Regions from separate parts of the Priestia sp. FSL W8-0001 genome, predicted to be linked through region 1. Evidence: riboswitches for the same ligand, from Rfam matches in the RefSeq annotation. Region 1 holds a riboswitch; the other holds the start of a gene.
What was found. A riboswitch is a leader RNA that binds a small molecule or an ion and turns the genes downstream of it on or off. The one in region 1 is predicted to bind FMN.
Positions count from the first base shown of each region.

Region 2: it holds a riboswitch for FMN, as region 1 does, so the genes downstream of both, ribE (riboflavin synthase) here and MKZ18_RS16160 (ECF transporter S component) in region 1, are expected to answer to the same signal.

Region 1 covers NZ_JBBPAL010000001.1:3,052,174-3,061,339, reverse strand. Annotated here, with positions in the region: gene resB (cytochrome c biogenesis protein ResB) at 1-465, shown strand, start outside; gene ccsB (c-type cytochrome biogenesis protein CcsB) at 477-1,655, shown strand; gene MKZ18_RS16180 (response regulator transcription factor) at 1,876-2,592, shown strand; gene MKZ18_RS16175 (ATP-binding protein) at 2,592-4,370, shown strand; gene MKZ18_RS16170 (peptidoglycan DD-metalloendopeptidase family protein) at 4,529-5,212, shown strand; gene serA (phosphoglycerate dehydrogenase) at 5,248-6,822, opposite strand; FMN riboswitch at 7,199-7,337, shown strand; gene MKZ18_RS16160 (ECF transporter S component) at 7,485-8,060, shown strand; gene MKZ18_RS16155 (ferredoxin) at 8,107-8,355, opposite strand; gene MKZ18_RS16150 (helix-turn-helix domain-containing protein) at 8,614-9,166, shown strand, end outside.
Region 2 covers NZ_JBBPAL010000001.1:1,328,984-1,338,149, forward strand. Annotated here, with positions in the region: gene MKZ18_RS07020 (aldo/keto reductase) at 1-619, opposite strand, end outside; gene MKZ18_RS07025 (YkvI family membrane protein) at 819-1,847, shown strand; FMN riboswitch at 1,941-2,088, shown strand; gene ribE (riboflavin synthase) at 2,305-2,961, shown strand; gene MKZ18_RS07035 (bifunctional 3,4-dihydroxy-2-butanone-4-phosphate synthase/GTP cyclohydrolase II) at 2,978-4,171, shown strand; gene ribH (6,7-dimethyl-8-ribityllumazine synthase) at 4,219-4,689, shown strand; gene MKZ18_RS07045 (hypothetical protein) at 4,811-5,686, shown strand; gene glcT (glucose PTS transporter transcription antiterminator GlcT) at 5,909-6,757, shown strand; gene ptsG (glucose-specific PTS transporter subunit IIBC) at 7,020-9,074, shown strand; gene MKZ18_RS07060 (phosphocarrier protein HPr) at 9,093-9,166, shown strand, end outside.

The DNA.
Region 1 (9,166 bases):
TTAATTAGCTATTTCCCAGACTTTTATTTGAATGATGATGGAAACCCAGATACCAAAACACGGGTACCGAACAACCCAGCCTTTGTGTTTAAAATGTTTTCACCTGAGCATCCAAAAGGTGAGATAGCACTTGTCGCTATTCAACAGAACCTAGAGCCACTTGGTGAAAATGATTATAAGATGTCCTTTGCAGGCGTAGATACAAAAAATGTAACAGGGTTAACAGTCAGAAAGGATTATACGCTTTGGATTTTAGGCCTAGGAGGTGCGATCTTTATGATCGGTGTCATTCAAGGAATGTATTGGAATCATCGACGTTTGTGGATTCAAAGAATTGGAGATGAGCTGTGGTTAGCCGCTCACACAAATAAAAACTGGTATGGTTTGAAAAATGAGTTAAATCAAGCAGTTCAACAAACTAAGATTATGCCGTTGCATGATCAAGTAGATAAAGACAAGAGATAGGAGGAGACAGAATGGATTTTGCTAGCGTTAGTAGTAACTTGCTTTATGTAGCTTTCATTGCTTATTTAGTCGCTACTTTTTTCTTTGGTGGAGCCATTAGAGAAAAGAATTCAAAGCATAAGGCAAACAAGTGGCCGATATTTGGAATTAGCGTAACGATTGTTGGATTCATTGCACAAGTTGGATATTTTATTACGAGATGGATTGCTTCAGGCCATGCGCCGGTTAGTAATCTATTTGAATTTACAACCTTCTTTGGCATGATGATTGTCGGGGCATTTATTATTATTTACTTTATCTATAAATTAAGTATTCTAGGCGTATTTGCTCTTCCTATTGCGCTGTTAATCATTGCGTATGCAAGTATGTTTCCAACGGAAATTTCACCTTTAATACCAGCGCTTCAAACAAACTGGTTACATATTCACGTTACAACGGCTGCTGCCGGCGAAGCAATTTTAGCTATCAGCTTTGTAGCGGGACTGATTTATCTTATTAAATGTATTGATCAAACGAAAGCAACCAAAAAAACATTTTGGCTAGAGTTTATCTTATATTCTTTACTGAGCACGGTTGGATTTATTATCATGACAACAGCTTTTAGTTTATCAAACTATGATGCTACGTTTACATGGGTCGATAAAAATGAAAAGCAGGCTGAAATGGTGTATCATCTCCCGGCTCTAGTTGGTCCACATGACGGAGAGTTAGTAACGACTGATCGTTTAGAGCCAGCGGTTTCAGTACCTGCAATTATTAATGCACAAAAGTTAAATACGGTTTTATGGTCACTCATGAGTGGTTTTGTCCTATATTGGTTACTTCGTCTTGTTCTTCGCAAACGAATCGGCGCTGCTTTAAAGCCGTTAGTCAAGCAAGTAAACAGTGAACTATTAGATGAAGTAGGCTATCGCTCAGTTGCTATTGGGTTTCCTGTTTTTACTTTAGGTGCTTTAATTTTCGCCATGATATGGGCGCAAATTGCGTGGACACGCTTCTGGGGGTGGGACCCAAAAGAAGTGTGGGCTTTAATTACGTGGCTATTTTACGCAGCCTTTTTACATCTGCGCTTAGCCAAAGGCTGGCAAGGTGAACGTTCAGCATGGCTAGCAGTTGGTGGCTTTGCTATTATTATGTTTAATCTCGTTGCGGTTAACTTGGTCATTGCAGGCCTACACTCATATGCGTAAGAAAAAACTCGCTGTCATTGCGACAGCGAGTTTTTTTGTCATAATGAATCCAATCAGATGTGGAAATTAGACATAAATGAAAAATGATATAAAAAAGTATAAATAATAGAGACACCTTTTAAGTCCCGTTCATTTGTTACATAGATTGTCACAATGTTGATTAGACATTGGTAGCGGTTCACCCGTTTTTTTTGTAAACTAAACATAGGAGGTTGAGAAGATGCAAACTGAACAAAGATTATTACTTGTGGACGATGAAGATCGTATTCGTCGTTTGTTAAAGATGTATTTAGAAAAAGAAGGATATACGATTGAAGAAGCTGCTGATGGCCATGAGGCTATTGAGAAAGCGTTACATATAAATTATGATCTTATTATTTTAGATTTAATGATGCCTGGAATTGATGGAATTGAAGTGTGTAAACAAATTCGTGAGAAAAAAACAACACCGATTATTATGCTAACAGCGAAGGGTGAAGAAGTAAACCGTGTTCAAGGTTTTGAAGTTGGAACGGATGACTATATTGTTAAGCCCTTCAGTCCTAGAGAAGTTGTACTGCGCGTCAAGGCCTTGTTACGACGATCTTCGTCTACACCTGTTATGGAGCCAACACCTTCGGTTAAAAATATGATTGTGTTTGACCATTTAACAATCGATAATGATGCACATCGTGTGACTGCTGATGATAAAGAAGTCAACCTAACGCCAAAAGAGTACGAATTGCTGTGCTTCTTAGCAAAAACACCGGATAAAGTGTACGACCGTGAGCAGCTTCTGAGAGAAGTTTGGCACTATGATTTCTTTGGAGATTTAAGGACGGTAGATACTCATGTCAAACGTTTGCGAGAAAAATTAAATCGCGTCTCTCCAGACGCTGCTAAAATGATTGTAACCGTTTGGGGTGTAGGGTATAAATTTGAGGTTGGAAACAGCTGATGTTTTGGCGGAGTGTTGTTGGTAAACTCTGGTTCACTATCCTATTACTGGTTACGTTTGTTTTATTTATTTTAACGGTTTTATTGCTGCAGTTCTTTGAAAATTATCATGTAGATGCCGCAGAAAAACGACTAACTAAAACAGCAGCTAAAATTTCTACTATCGTAAAGGAAACCAAAGACCAGGAGCTCGGGCTTTCAATTGCACGCGAATTAGCTGACCAAGCCAGTATCTTAATTGTACAGGGAGATAAGAAGTATTGGAACTCCACTCACCCGGAAGAAGAGAGTCGTGACACTGTCATATCGCTCATTTCTGAAGATGAAAATCTTCAAAGAGTGACCACGCATGGTGAAGTTGTACACGAAGAAATGTACATGACTGAAAATAGAGGTACTTCAGAAAGTCCCCTTATGTTTATTGTAGGCGTTCCGTTATCTGTAGATGGTCAAGGGAATGGCGGGGTTTATTTATACCAATCACTAGCTGAAATTGAAGAGCCTGCACGCTATACAACAAAGTTCATTATCTTGGCTGCGGGTATTGCCATCGTACTAACTACAATTTTTGCTTTTTTCTTATCAACTCGAATTACCGCTCCGCTTCGAAAAATGAAGCAGGCAGCTTTTGAGGTTACGAAAGGAAATTTTGAGACGAAAGTGCCAATTTTAACACACGATGAAATTGGCGAACTAGCAATTGCCTTCAATCAGATGGGAAGGCAGTTGAAATTCAACCTTAATGCTTTAAATCAAGAAAAAGAGCAGCTTTCAAGTATATTAAGTAGTATGGCGGATGGGGTTATTACATTTAGTCAAAATGGTTCGATTTTAATTACCAACCCACCTGCCGATCAGTTTTTACAAGCATGGTACTATGAGCAAAATATGAATAATCAGTCCATTCCAGAGCTTCCTTTAAAAGTGGTTCGTTTGTTCGAGAGCGTTGTTAAAAGTGAAAAAGAACAGAGCGCAGAGCTAACGATACAAGGACAGACGTGGGTTATCCTTATGTCACCACTCTATAACCAAACGAAGATTCGCGGAGCCGTTGCGGTTTTACGTGATATGTCAGAAGAGCGTAAATTAGATAAGCTCCGAAAAGATTTTATCGCCAATGTTTCACATGAGTTACGCACACCTATTTCGATGCTGCAAGGTTATAGTGAAGCGATTATTGATGACATTGCTAGCACGGAAGAAGAGAAAAAAGAAATTACCCAAGTTATTTACGATGAATCCTTAAGGATGGGGCGACTTGTTAACGAACTATTAGATTTAGCTCGAATGGAAGCAGGACATGTTCAGCTTCACGTAGCTGAAATTGAGATGGTTGAACTTGCTGAGCGAGTAGTTCGTAAATTCCAAGGAATTGCCAAAGAGCAGGATGTTATGCTGGAACTCCAAACCAATTCACAAACACAGCTCCCGGCAACCATCGATGCAGATCGGATAGAACAGGTATTGACCAACTTGATTGACAATGCGATTCGTCATACCCCTAAAGGTGGAAAAGTGACCCTTGGTATTAACAGTAACCAAACGGAAGTTCATCTTTCAGTTGAAGATACAGGTGTAGGAATACCAGAAGAAGATTTACCATTTGTTTTTGAGCGATTTTATAAAGCAGATAAGGCAAGAACAAGAGGGAAATCAGGTACGGGACTCGGGCTTGCGATTGCAAAAAATATCGTAGAAGCACATCGTGGAGTCATTGTGGTAAACAGCATTTTAAATCAGGGAACAACATTTTTTATTAAGCTACCTAAACACTACTAATAAGATAAATGCTACTTGTGTTTTAAAGACCAAAGAGTAAAAGGTTAGAAAATAGTAAAATATTTTCTAACCTTTTTTACTGGAAATGTCTAGAATTTTTGAAACTGCATATAGTATATTTATGTGTCAAGAAACGCTTAGTACATAGGAGGACATGTATGCTTGATATTGTAAGGCGAATATTAGTAGTAGTCATTATGGGGATGTGTATAGGGCTATTGTTTGTTGGAGGAACAATGGCTAAAGCAGAAGCTTCTACACAGTGGAACTGGCCGACTGAAGAAGGAACGCTTACAGATGTGTTTGGCTCTCGTAACGCAAAGCATTTTGGTATTGATATTGCAGCGCCTGTGGGGACACAGGTGTATGCAGTATATAGTGGAAGAGTTACAAAGTCTTATTACTCTGATACATATGGACAAGTTGTGTTTATTAAGCAAGATAACGGATATGAAACGGTGTATGCACACTTGAATAGTCGAGATGTTACAGAAGGTGAAAGAGTTTCTATTCGTCAGGCAATTGGACAAGTAGGTAACACAGGGCGATCATCGGGTGCTCATTTGCATTTTGAGGTTCATAAGGGAACATGGAATATTAATAAAACGAATGCTATTAACCCGATTGCAAAGCTTGATCAAGGGAAATTATCAGCCTACGTAAGGGAAGATTTAGAGACTGCTGTATTTAGACAGTTGAATGAAGGGTACGTTGTAAAAAGAGGAGACACGTTATCTAAAATCGCACAAAAATATGAAATGAATGTAGACGATTTAAAAGGAAGGAATCATATGACGACCAGCGATATTTATCCAGGTCAACATCTAAAGATAACAAAATAAAAACAAGAAAGGCCTAGACCTTTCTTGTTTTTATTTTATAGTTCAATACGTTGAATTGTAACAATTTCACTTGCTTGCTTTAATGATTCAATCGTTGCGTCTTCAATAAGACGGTCGAACGTAAGCATCATAATGGCTTCTCCGCCTTTTTGTTTACGTCCTACCTGCATTGTTGCAATGTTGATATCTAAGTCACCAAGCGCTTTACCAACATTTCCAATAACACCTGGTTGGTCTGTGTGTCGGATATATAATAAATGTCCTTCTGGATAAAAATCAATGTCGAATGAATCAATGTTAATAACGCGAGGACCATAATCTTTAATATACGTACCAGTAATAGAGAATGTGCGAGACTCTCCTTTTACAACAACTTCAATAATGTTAGCATAGCCTTGAGTGTTATCAGAAATCTTCTCACCAAACGTAATGCCTCTTTCTTTGGCAATCATTGACGCGTTTACTTCGTTGACTGAACGGTCAATACGATGAGTTAAAAATCCAGATAACAAGCTTCGTGTAATATAGGTTGTTTCTAAGTCTGCTACTGTTCCTGCGTACGTAACAGAAATATCTTGAACAGGTTCTTTCATGCATTGTGATAGAACGGCACCAAGCTGTTTCGTTAAGCTAGTAAACGGCTGGATTTTTTCAAATACGTCTTTTGAAAGCGTCGGTAAGTTAATTGACGAACTTACTGGGTTGCCTTCTAAGAAGCGTAGCACGTCATAGGCAACATCTTCTGCTACATTTAACTGCGCTTCTTTTGTTGAAGCACCTAAATGTGGTGTTGTAATAACTTGGTCAAAGTTTAAAAGTGGATTATCAGTAGGTGGTTCTACTTCAAATACGTCAATTGCAGCGCCTTGAACGTGACCAATCTCTAAATAGTGTGCAAGTGCTTCTTCATCAATAATACCGCCTCGTGCACAATTTAGTAAGTAAACGCCTTTCTTTGTTTTGGCTAACGTCTCGCGATTCAATAAACCTTTTGTATCTTTCGTTAATGGCGTATGAACAGTAATAATATCAGCTACTGCTAATAAATCATCTAACGATAAGAGGTCAACTCCTAGTTTTTCTGCACGAGATGTTGTTAAAAATGGATCATATACATGTACCGTCATGTTAAAGGCTTTCGCACGTTTTGCAAGTTCAGAGCCGATACGACCAAAACCAACAATTCCCAAATGCTTGCGATTGAGTTCCGTACCAACAAAAGCTGATCGGTTCCATTCGCGAGACTTAACGGAAATGTTCCCTTGAGGGATATGGCGAACTAAGCTAGCCATCATGGCAAAAGTATGCTCAGCTGTAGAAATAGTGTTTCCATTTGGGGCATTAATGACAACAACGCCTCGTTTAGTTGATGCTTCAATATCAATGTTATCGACACCTACACCTGCACGAGCAACAATCTTTAAATTCTTCATTTTGTCTAACAAGTCTTCTGTCACAGTCGTTGCGCTTCGAACAAGCAGTGCATCGTATGTATGCAATAAATCTTCAACTTCCGTTACTTTTTTTCTTGTTAAATTAACATTTGATGCTTCTAATAATGGAGCAAGACCTTCATTGCTAATTGAATCAGCTACTAACACTTCATACATGTATTAACATCTCCCTTTCACAACTCAAATATCTGATAATTTATCACGTTAAAAAAATTCTGTCAATTGGATTGTAGAAAAGTTCACAATTGGTAACGTTTTCATTTTTAATTTGTTACTTAATATTCGGATTTTTAGTGAAAAACTTGGTATTTTAGCGGTTTTGTTTTTGTGAAAATATTTTTAATACGTACTTTTTGGAGTTTTATATGTAAGAAAGTACGGTGAAAGAATACCTGACAATCTTTCGTTATTGCGCTGTTTTTTCATCATGAAAAAATAATGACTGAAAGAAATCGGAATTGCAGTATTTTTTGTATCAAATGATTTACTTTTAATTCAAGGTATCATATAATGTGAACATCATTAAATATTGATCTATCTTCGGGGCAGGGTGTAATTCCCGACCGGCGGTGATAAACAAATTGTTTTAAGCCCGCGAGCTCTTTAAATGTGGAGCAGGATTTGGTGTGATTCCAAAGCCGACAGTAAAGTCTGGATGGGAGAAGGTGGAGGTTCAAACGTTCAAAAACAAATGTGTTGAACGTTTATTGAATGTGCCTGCATTTTCCCTCAACAAATTTGTTGAGGTTTTTTTATGGAGTGCATGTGCAATGAACCTTTCTTCTTGGAAGAATGGATCGCAAGAAGGAGAGAGGAAAATGGAACATAGCAAGAAAACACAAAAGCTTGTTATTCTAGGGATGCTAAGCGGTTTGTCTTATGTATTAATGATGCTTAACTTCCCAATACCAGGTATACCACCGTTTTTAAAAATTGATTTTAGTGAGGTACCGGCGCTGCTTGCTGCATTAATCTTTGGTCCTGTAGCAGGTCTTATTGTCGAAGGAATTAAAAATTTGCTGCATTATCTCATTCAAGGAAGTGCAACAGGCGTCCCTGTAGGCCAATTAGCAAATTTTGTAGCAGGGCTATTGTTTATCTTACCGGTTTCTCTTATGTTTCATAAATTTAAAAATACAAAAGGTATTACAACAGGTTTAGTAGTTGGAACAGTAGTGATGTCAGTTGGAATGGCGTTTTTAAATTACTATGTGTTCTTACCTGCATATACGCTTTTCTTACAGTCACCGGCGCTGTCAAGTGAGGAAACACGTCAGCTAGTCGTAACGGGCATTCTGCCATTTAACATGATTAAAGGAATTATTACTGGCTTAATTTTCGTTGTTTTATTTAATAAAATGAAATATTGGATTACAAAGCGAGTCGCTGTTTAAATAGAAAAAAGACCTGTACGTGGATGTACAGGTCTTTTATTGTTTTTTATTCAAATTTGTTAGAGTCGCCGTCAAACTTCTCATCTGCTACGCGGATTGAATCTGTTGGGCAACCTTCAAATGCATCCATCATATCATCTTCTAATTCGTCAGGAACTTCCACAATCCCTTGGTTATCATCTAATGTTACGAATGCAATTCCTTCATCATCGTAATCGTAAATATCTGGCGCTGCTGCTCCACATGCTCCACATGCAATACATGTATCTTTGTCAACAATTGTATATTTTGGCATAACAAGACCTCCTGTAAAGTGTTCGAAAATTTCGTGTTATATAATCTCTTTTCAACATAAGCGTGAAATTTCTCTTTACCCATTGTAAGACGATTTTTAAAACTTTTCAATAGAAAAGTCATTGATAATGCTTATCAGACAAGGGTTTGTCATGACTTATAGTGCCACTTTTTTCGTTCATCTCAATACGTGCAATGACAAAAAGGTGCTTTCTGTTAAAGTTTTGGTAAAATGAAAAGAGAAAGGAAGTTGACGATTGTGAACTATATTCAAACCGTTATGCTATATAGTATGCAACAACTAAAAGGTGAACGAACAGTTTACGGGATTTATCATATAGTAACTGGGAAAAAATCAGCGCAAACAATTCAAGACGGTAAAATCTTTGGCTTGTCTTTTTTATTTCAATCATTTAGTTACTTGAAAAAAGAAACATTTTCTCTATACGTAAAAGAGCTTACTTCTCATCAATTCATTAAAGAAGTGGACCATCAAAAATATATGCTAACAAGCAAGGGTGAAGAGGCACTTCACCAACAATTACGTGAATGGCCTCTGCCAGCTAAGCTTAGCGGTTGGCAATTTGCAAGTAGCACACAATTATTTTTATCGAGACTGACCTTGTTCATTCAAACAATCTCTAATCTACAGTATTTTCAAAAGGGATTTTTGCCAATCACCCAAGATCCTGAGACCATTCAATGGGTGAAAGCTTATTTATTTTCTCAGTCGTATTCAAGAGAAGAGTTGGCCAAACGCTTGTTTAATGAATTAAAATGTATTTTAACGAAATGTTCTTCTCAAAACGCTG
Region 2 (9,166 bases), 1.7 Mb from region 1:
TTGGCGCTATCTTATGCTGCTGGCATTGTTCAATTGTGCCTTCTTCAAAATGGTTTAAATAAGTAGGCGAGACTTCAATTTGATTCGTAATAAGTGAAAAAGGTAAGAACGATTGAAGTAAGTCAAACTGTGAACGTTTAAAGTTCGAGACTCCAAAGTAGCGTACTTTTCCTTCTTCTTTAAGCTGAATAAACGCATCTGCTACTTCTTGTGGATCCATAAAAGGATCTGGACGGTGGAGGAGTAAAACATCTACATAGTCCGTATTTAAATTCTTTAATGACTGGTTGGCGCTGTTGATGATATGTTCTTTGCTCGTATCATAAAAATTAATTTTACGCTCTGGATATTTATCAGACGTTAGCTTAATGCCACATTTTGTAACAAGCTGCATAGACTCGCGTAAAGAAGGCTTTTGCGCTAACGCTTGCCCAAATAACTTTTCACAGCTGTAGTTACCATAAATATCCGCATGGTCAAATGTAGTAATACCTCGATCTAAGCATTGTTCAATTAGAGTTTGCGTATCATTTGTTGATAAGTTCCAATCGGCTAAACGCCATAACCCATGAATAATTCTTGAAAACTTTAAATCTTCCGCTAGCTTTATGTATTGCATACCTTCAACCCTTTCAAAAGAACTAGATAGTAAATTCGCTTTGATTATAACAGGTAGATAAAGCGATTACATCTTTAAAGATTCGTCATTTTTACTTTGCCTCTACATATAGTTTAGTACAAGCTGCTTTTCTGAGCGATAAGACATGTTGTCATAAAGAATAAAAAATAGTGAGTTCCAAGAAAATGAGGTGGAGAACTTGAGTAAATGGAAGCTGACGCTACAAGTAGCTGCTACCTATATCGGTACGGTAGTGGGGGCTGGGTTTGCAACGGGTAAAGAAATTGTTCAATTTTTTACTCAGTATGGCTCAATGGGTTTATTCGGAATTTTAATTAGCGGTTTGTTCTTTATTTGGTTAGGGTCAAAAATGATGCTTATTGCACAATCGATTGATGCAACGTCTTATCAAACGTTAAATACGCATCTATTCGGTACATTTATGGGGAAGCTGATTAATGGATTTACCATTATTATTTTGTTTGGAGTCACATCCGTTATGCTAGCGAGTACGGGAGCAATTGCAGCCGAACAGTTTGGACTTTGGCCACAGGTGGGTATGCTTCTTACAATTGGTTTAGCATACATATCAGTGTCCAAAGGAATTAATGGGTTACTATTTGTTAATTCACTTGTAGTGCCAATGATGCTTGCTTTTTCAATTTTAATCTTTATTCCACACGCTCCTGATTTTTCATTTTTACAAGTGTCAACGGTTCATTTTCAAGGGGATTGGAACTGGCTGATTAGTCCTTTTTTGTATGTGGCTCTTAATTTAGCATTAGCACAAGCCGTCCTTGTTCCTTTAGGAAGCGAAGTGAAAGATAGAAAAGTCATTAAAAACGGTGCGGTTTTAGGAGGAATTGGTTTAACATTTATGATGGTGGCAACGCATTTAGCTCTTTCAAACTTGCCGTATGCATACCATTTAGATATTCCAATGAGTGAAGTAGTAAAACATATTGGCCTTTTCGTTAATTGGCTCTTTTTACTAGTAGTTTTTGGAGAGATTTTCACCACACTAATTGGAAATGTATTTGGAATTGCTAGACAGATTCAATCCATATTGCCAATCTCAAATCAGCGAGCTTTTGCCTTTATCTTTGCGCTATGTTTTCTAGTTGCACAGGTTGGGTATGGAGAGTTGTTGAAGGTGCTGTATCCGATTTTCGGCTATATTGGATTAGCACTTTTAGTTATGCTCTGTATCAAAAAAGAAAAAAGTTAACTCTGTAAGTTAAGTGAAAATGTGTTAAAAAGTGTGACAACTGTTTAAAGCTTTGCTATAATAAGGTCAAATTCGACAGATATTGTCGACATAAATATCCTTCGGGGTCGGGTGTAAGTCCCAACCGGCGGTGATAAGGCAATGCCTTTAAGCCCGTGACCCGTTTTCGTATTTTTCGATAGCGGTGGATCTAGTTAAAATCTAGAGCCGACAGTAAAAGTCTGGATGGGAGAAGGATCAGGAGCACAGTGGATGTGTAGCGATTACATAGGCGTAATGGCTTTTTTAGAAAACCGTTATATCCAACTGCTTATTTAGTATATCGCAAAGTGAGATGGCTATTAAGTGCTATCTTGTTTGTGGATGCTTTGTATACACTGATTCTAAAAACAACCCCCTTGGACACTTGTTTAAGGGGGCTTTTTGCGTACATTGTATGGGGAAAGAAGGTGAAAGAATGTTTACAGGAATTATTGAAGAAATTGGTCAAGTGAAACAAATTAACAAAGGAAAAGAAGCAATTGTATTAACCATTGAAGCACGTGTTGTCCTACAGGATGTGTCTCTAGGAGACAGTATTGCAGTTAATGGTGTGTGTCTGACAGTGACTTCATTTTCAACTAATCGATTTACCGTTGACGTGATGCCTGAAACGATCAAAGCGAGTACGCTCCAATTATTGACCGTGGGCTCAAAGGTTAATTTAGAGCGTGCGATGAGCGCAAATGGACGGTTTGGTGGTCATTTTGTGAGTGGGCATGTTGATGGTATCGGTACAATTGTGAATAAAGAGCGAAGAGGCAATGCTGTATATTATGAAATTAAGGTAGACCCTAGCCTTCGTCATTATATGATGTTAAAGGGCTCTGTTACTGTTGATGGGACAAGCTTAACGATATTTAATGTTACAGATCATTCTTTTACAATTTCTTTAATTCCGCATACTGCCAAAGAAACAATTATTGGAAGAAAAGAACGAGGAGATGTTGTTAACATTGAATGTGATATGTTAGCCAAATATATTAAAGAAATGATGATGAAACCTTCATCTGCTCCTGCACCGAAACCTTCCAATATGCAAAGTTTACTCGAAAAGCACGGGTTTACAAATTAAAAGAGAGGTGAGAAAAATGTTTCACACAGTAGAAGAAGCAATTGATGATTTAAAAAAAGGTAAAGTGGTTATTGTTTGTGATGATGAAGACCGCGAAAACGAAGGGGATTTTATTTCACTAGCTGAAACGACTACTCCCGAAATCGTTAACTTCATGGCAACGCATGGTCGAGGTTTGATTTGTACACCAATCACAGAAGAAGTTGCTGCTAAATTAGAGCTTAATCCTATGGTAACAACCAATACGGATATGCATGGTACAGCTTTTACTGTTAGTGTTGATCATGTATCAACAACAACGGGAATTAGTGCTCATGAGCGTTCGGCAACCATTCAAGCATTAATTGATGATAAAGCTAAAGCTACAGACTTTCGTAGACCGGGTCACGTATTTCCTTTAATTGCGAAAAAAGGAGGAGTATTACGACGTGCAGGTCATACAGAAGCTGCCGTTGACTTAGCACTTCTTGCTGGAGGTAAGCCTGCGGGTGTTATTTGTGAAATCATGAAAGAAGATGGAACTATGGCACGCATGGCAGACCTTGCTGTGATCGCAGAGCAATTTGACTTAAAAATGATTACAATTAAAGATCTTATTGCATATCGTCGCAAGCATGATGAGCTTGTAAAGCGCGAGGTAGAAATTCAATTACCAACTGCTTTTGGTGACTTTAAGGCGATTGGATATACAAATAAAATTGATGATAAAGAACATGTAGCTATTGTAAAAGGTAAAATTAATCCCGAAGAACCTGTTCTTGTTCGTGTTCATTCTGAGTGTTTAACTGGCGATATTTTTGGATCCAAACGCTGCGATTGTGGACCACAGCTTCATGCAGCACTGTCAAAAATTGAAGAGGAACAATCGGGAATCCTTCTTTATATGCGTCAAGAAGGAAGAGGTATTGGGTTAATAAATAAATTAAAAGCATATGAACTGCAAGAGCAGGGATATGACACGGTTGAGGCTAATGAAAAATTAGGGTTTGCTGATGACCTTCGTGAATATGGGATTGGTGCGCAAATTTTAAAGGATTTAGGCGTGAAAAAGATGAAGCTTTTAACCAATAACCCGCGTAAAATTACCGGTTTAAAAGGTTATGATCTTGAGGTAGTTGAACGTCTTCCAATTGAAATGCCAAAGGAAGCCGAAAATGAGAAATATTTAAATACAAAAGCGACGAAACTAGGTCACTTATTACATTTTTAATTATTTAATTTACACATAAAACATAAAAAAACTAGGAGGAATAGAAAATGAGTCATGTGTTTGAGGGGAATTTAGTTGGTACTGGATTAAAAGTTGCAATTGTAGTGGGGCGTTTTAATGAATTTATTACAAGCCGATTGTTAGGCGGAGCGCAAGACGCGCTAAAACGTCATGGTGTAGCAGAAGCAGATGTGGACATTGCTTGGGTACCTGGCGCATACGAAATTCCGTTAATTGCAAAAAAATTCGCAGAATCAAAAAAGTATGATGCGGTGATTACGTTAGGAACAGTTATTCGCGGCGCAACACCACACTTTGATTTTGTTTGTAACGAAGTAGCAAAAGGCGTTGCTTCACAGAGTCTACAAACGGGCGTACCAATTATCTTTGGTGTACTGACAACGGAAACAATTGAACAAGCGATTGAACGTGCAGGTACAAAAGCCGGTAACAAAGGATGGGAAGCAGCAGCTTCTGCTATTGAGATGGCAAATTTGTCTCGTTTAATTGAAGGGTAATAAAAAGCGCTTGTTGCAGTCTAGAACTGTAGCAAGCGTTTTTTAAACTATTTACAAATGTATAATTTACAGGAAAGGTTTTACCCTATATAGTAACTAGTTTATGTTAAGGGAGACTTTCATGCCTCATTATATACCGTTTTTAGTTTTAATTATCATAAGTGTCCTAATCTTTGTTTTTGTTCTATGGAATACAAGGGATAAAAAACTGATTATCTTATTATTCTTTATGATTGGTTTAGCGTACGTGTTGGAGTACTTCATTCTTGTACTATTTAAAAGCTATCAATATAATCCGAATTTTGTACATGAAACAGACCTTGATAATATTTTGGGGTCGTTGGTATCACAAGCCTTTGCATTTCCAGTTATCGCTGTTTTAATTGGGGCTTATCAGCTGAAGTTTCGTTATATTGTACTTATATCGTTTATTTTTATGGGAATTGAAGAATTGTTTATCTCTTTAGGTGTTTATACACAGTATTGGTGGAAAACGATTTACACAGGTATTTTTATGACAATTGGGTTCGTCATTGCAAAGACATGGCATGCGTGGCTGTCTGATCGATTTGAGCGGTGGATTCATGTATTAAACTTATTCTTTAGCTTATTAGCAATTAACACAACCATCATGTTGTTTTTACTTGCCATGTTTAAAACCCACTCTATACATGTGGGGTGGTTTCAATCAGAGACACGGGATGTGCTTAGTTTTAATACACTTTATGTATGGCTTTTAACAGCCCTATATTCTTGGGGAATTTTAAAGCGTTCTCTAACCATGCTAGGCTGCTTTTTTCTTGGTTTTCGAATAGCTGATTTCGTTTTACTGTCTACAGATATATTGGTGTTACCTAAATGGAATTCGTTGGGGTTCTTTGCACTATTAGATGCTGTAGTAATTTTATTTACAGCTAAATATAACCAATTTATTGTCAATGCATGTTATGGAACCGACTCAAAAAAATTCATTGCGTTTATGAGAAATAAGCACTAAGATAGTACGTACAATAAATTATTTTGAAGCTAGTATAAAAAAAGGTAAGCTTTTACTTATTAAACATTTAATGAAGGAAAATATTTACTTTCCCAAGAGATGCTTCTTTCATTAGGTTATAAAGGTAAAAATGAAACAAAACAAAAGATTTGACGTTCTTTTGCCAGTTTTCGTACAATAAAAAAACGCGTAATTGAAGTCAAGTAGGGGAGTGAAGGATTCGTGAGAGAGTCCTTTTTTGTAAAAAAGGTACTAAATAATAATGTTTTAATTGCTACACACAATGCATACAAAGAGGTTGTTTTAATAGGAAAAGGAATTGGCTTTAATAAAAAGAAAAACGACGAAATAGATGCAGATGCTGTAGAAAAGATGTTTTTGCTTAAAAGCGAGGAAGAGCAGGAACAATATAAGCAGCTTTTACTACAGGTTGACGAAAATGTAATTGAGATGATGAATGATATCATTACACATATACAAGCACGTGTATCTAAACCTTTAAATGAGCACATTCATATCGGATTAACAGATCATATTGCATTTGCTGTAAAGCGTTTTCAACAAGGCCTTGATTTGAAAAATCCTTTTTTAATTGAAACAAAAGCTCTTTACCCAAAAGAATTTGAAATTGCTGAAGAGGTTGTAGCAATGATTCATGAAAAAATTGGAGTGCAGCTACCGATAGGGGAAGTGGGGTTTATTGCACTGCATATTCACAGCGCGCTAACGGAAAAAAATATTTTAGAAGTAAATCAAGATTCGCAGCTTATTCAAACAATTATTAACGTCATTGAAGAGTCTTTAAACCTTGATGTGAACAAAGAATCTGTTCATTATATGAGGCTAATTCGCCACTTGCATTTTGCAATTGATCGGGTGAAGACAGGGGAAGTCATTGAAGAACCAAAAAAAATTGCTTTACTATTGAAAGAGGAATATCCTCTATGTTACAATGTCTCATGGAAAGTGATTAAAATTATGCAACAAGCTCTACACTTACCAGTTTATGAAGCAGAAGCCGTTTATTTAACGATGCATCTGCAGCGACTTATGACAAAATCGGATTTATAAAATCATTTCATACGTGTTACTGATACGATCAGGCATGAGTGAGAAATGAAACGCATGGACAGGGATAGGTCTATCCTTTTGTTGGTGTTTCAATTTTCACCATGCCTTTTTTGTTGTAAGAAAGCGTAATCATGAACAAACTAATGAAATACTCACTTAGATTCACGTACCCTTTTTGGTTAAAAAGAAAGCGTTTGAATTGAATGTGTATCAAAACATCATCTTGTTGCACAATACAAATATAAAAAGGGGGTAAAACGCCATGTTTAAAAAGCTTTTTGGCGTCTTACAAAAAGTCGGAAAAGCACTTATGTTGCCGGTTGCGATTTTACCGGCAGCAGGTATCCTACTTGGGTTTGGTACTGCTTTTCAAAATGAAACGTTACTTGAAAGATTACCGGCTTTAAATGCTGACTGGTTCCAGATGGTTGCTCATGTTATGTCCAACGCTGGAGACATTATTTTTGGTAACTTACCTTTACTATTTGCTGTAGGGGTAGCAGTTGGGTTAGCTGGAGGAGAAGGCGTAGCCGGACTTGCAGCAATCGTTGGTTATTTAATTATGAACGTAACGATGGGTACAGTAAAAGGGCTGGATGGTTTAAAACCAGCTGAATTTGCTAAGTTATTAGAAGATCCTGCATACGCAAGTGTGTTAGGAATTCCAACGTTACAAACAGGTGTGTTTGGTGGTATTATAATTGGGGTGCTAGCAGCGGCTATGTACAACCGTTTCTTTAACATCGAGCTACCTCCATATTTAGGTTTCTTTGCTGGTAAGCGCTTTGTTCCAATCGCAACAGCGGTATCATCAATTGTTATTGGTTTAATCATGGTAGCAATATGGCCAATCATTCAAAATGCACTAAATGCATTCTCAAACAATATGATTGATGCAAACTTAACGCTATCGGCATTTATCTTCGGGGTTATTGAGCGTTCATTAATTCCATTCGGTTTACACCATATTTTCTATTCACCATTCTGGTATGAGTTTGGGTCTTATGTGAATCAAGCTGGTGAAGTGTTCCGTGGAGACCAACGTATCTTCATGGCACAATTAGCAGATGGTGCTGAATTAACAGCAGGTACGTTCCAAGTTGGTAAATTCCCGTTCATGATGTTCGGTTTACCAGCAGCAGCGCTTGCTATTTATCACGAAGCTCGTCCTGAAAATAAGAAGTATGTAGCTGGTATCATGGGTTCAGCGGCTTTAACATCATTCTTAACAGGTATTACAGAACCACTTGAGTTCTCATTCTTATTCGTAGCACCAGTTTTATTCGCAATTCACGCAGTGTTTGCTGGTCTATCATTTATGATCATGGAGATTTTAAATGTTAAAATTGGTATGACATTCTCCGGTGGGGTTATTGACTATATCCTATTCGGTGTGTTACAAAATAGAACAGATTGGTGGTTAGTAATCCCAGTTGGTCTTGTTCTAGCAGTTATTTATTACTTTGGTTTCCGCTTTGCGATCCGTAAGTTTAATTTAAAAACACCAGGTCGTGAAGAGAAATCGGATGATGCAGATAGTGATAAGGTTGAAGCGGGTGAATTACCACGCAATATCCTAGAAGCATTAGGTGGTCAACCAAACATTACGCACTTAGACGCATGTATTACTCGTTTACGTGTATCAGTTGATGATGTTAAAAATGTTGATAAAGAGCGATTGAAAAAGTTAGGGGCTTCTGGTGTGTTAGAAGTAGGTAACAATATTCAAGCAATCTTTGGTCCTAAATCTGATACGTTAAAGAGTCAGATTAAAGACATTATGGATGGCAAAACGCCTGTTGCACCAAAAGAAGAACCAAAAGCTGTAGAAGAAGCATCGAAAGCTGCGGTAAGCACAAACGGTGGCGACATTGTTTCACCAATTGAAGGAGAATTAGTTCCGTTATCAGAAGTACCGGACCAAGTATTCTCACAAAAATTAATGGGTGACGGTTTTGCGATTATTCCGAAAACAGGCACAGTAGTTGCGCCAGTGGATGGAAAGATAGTAAACTTATTCCCGACGAAGCATGCTTTAGGAATTGAATCAACGACTGGGCAAGAAATTCTAATTCACTTTGGAATTGACACAGTTAACTTAAAAGGTGAAGGTTTTGATGCACTTGTTGCTCAAGGTGACGAAGTGAAGCAAGGCCAACCATTATTACAAGTTGACTTGGATTTTGTAAAATCAAATGCACCATCTACGATTACACCTGTCATCTTTACAAACCTACAAGCAGATGAAAAGGTAGAAATCTTAAAGCAAGGCGAAGTTTCATTGCAAGAACAAAATATTATTACTATTTCAAAGTAAAAAGGAGATTGATTTAACATGGCACAAAAAACATTTACAGTAACAGCAGACTCAGGAATTCACGCACGTCCAGCAACAACATTAGTACAAGC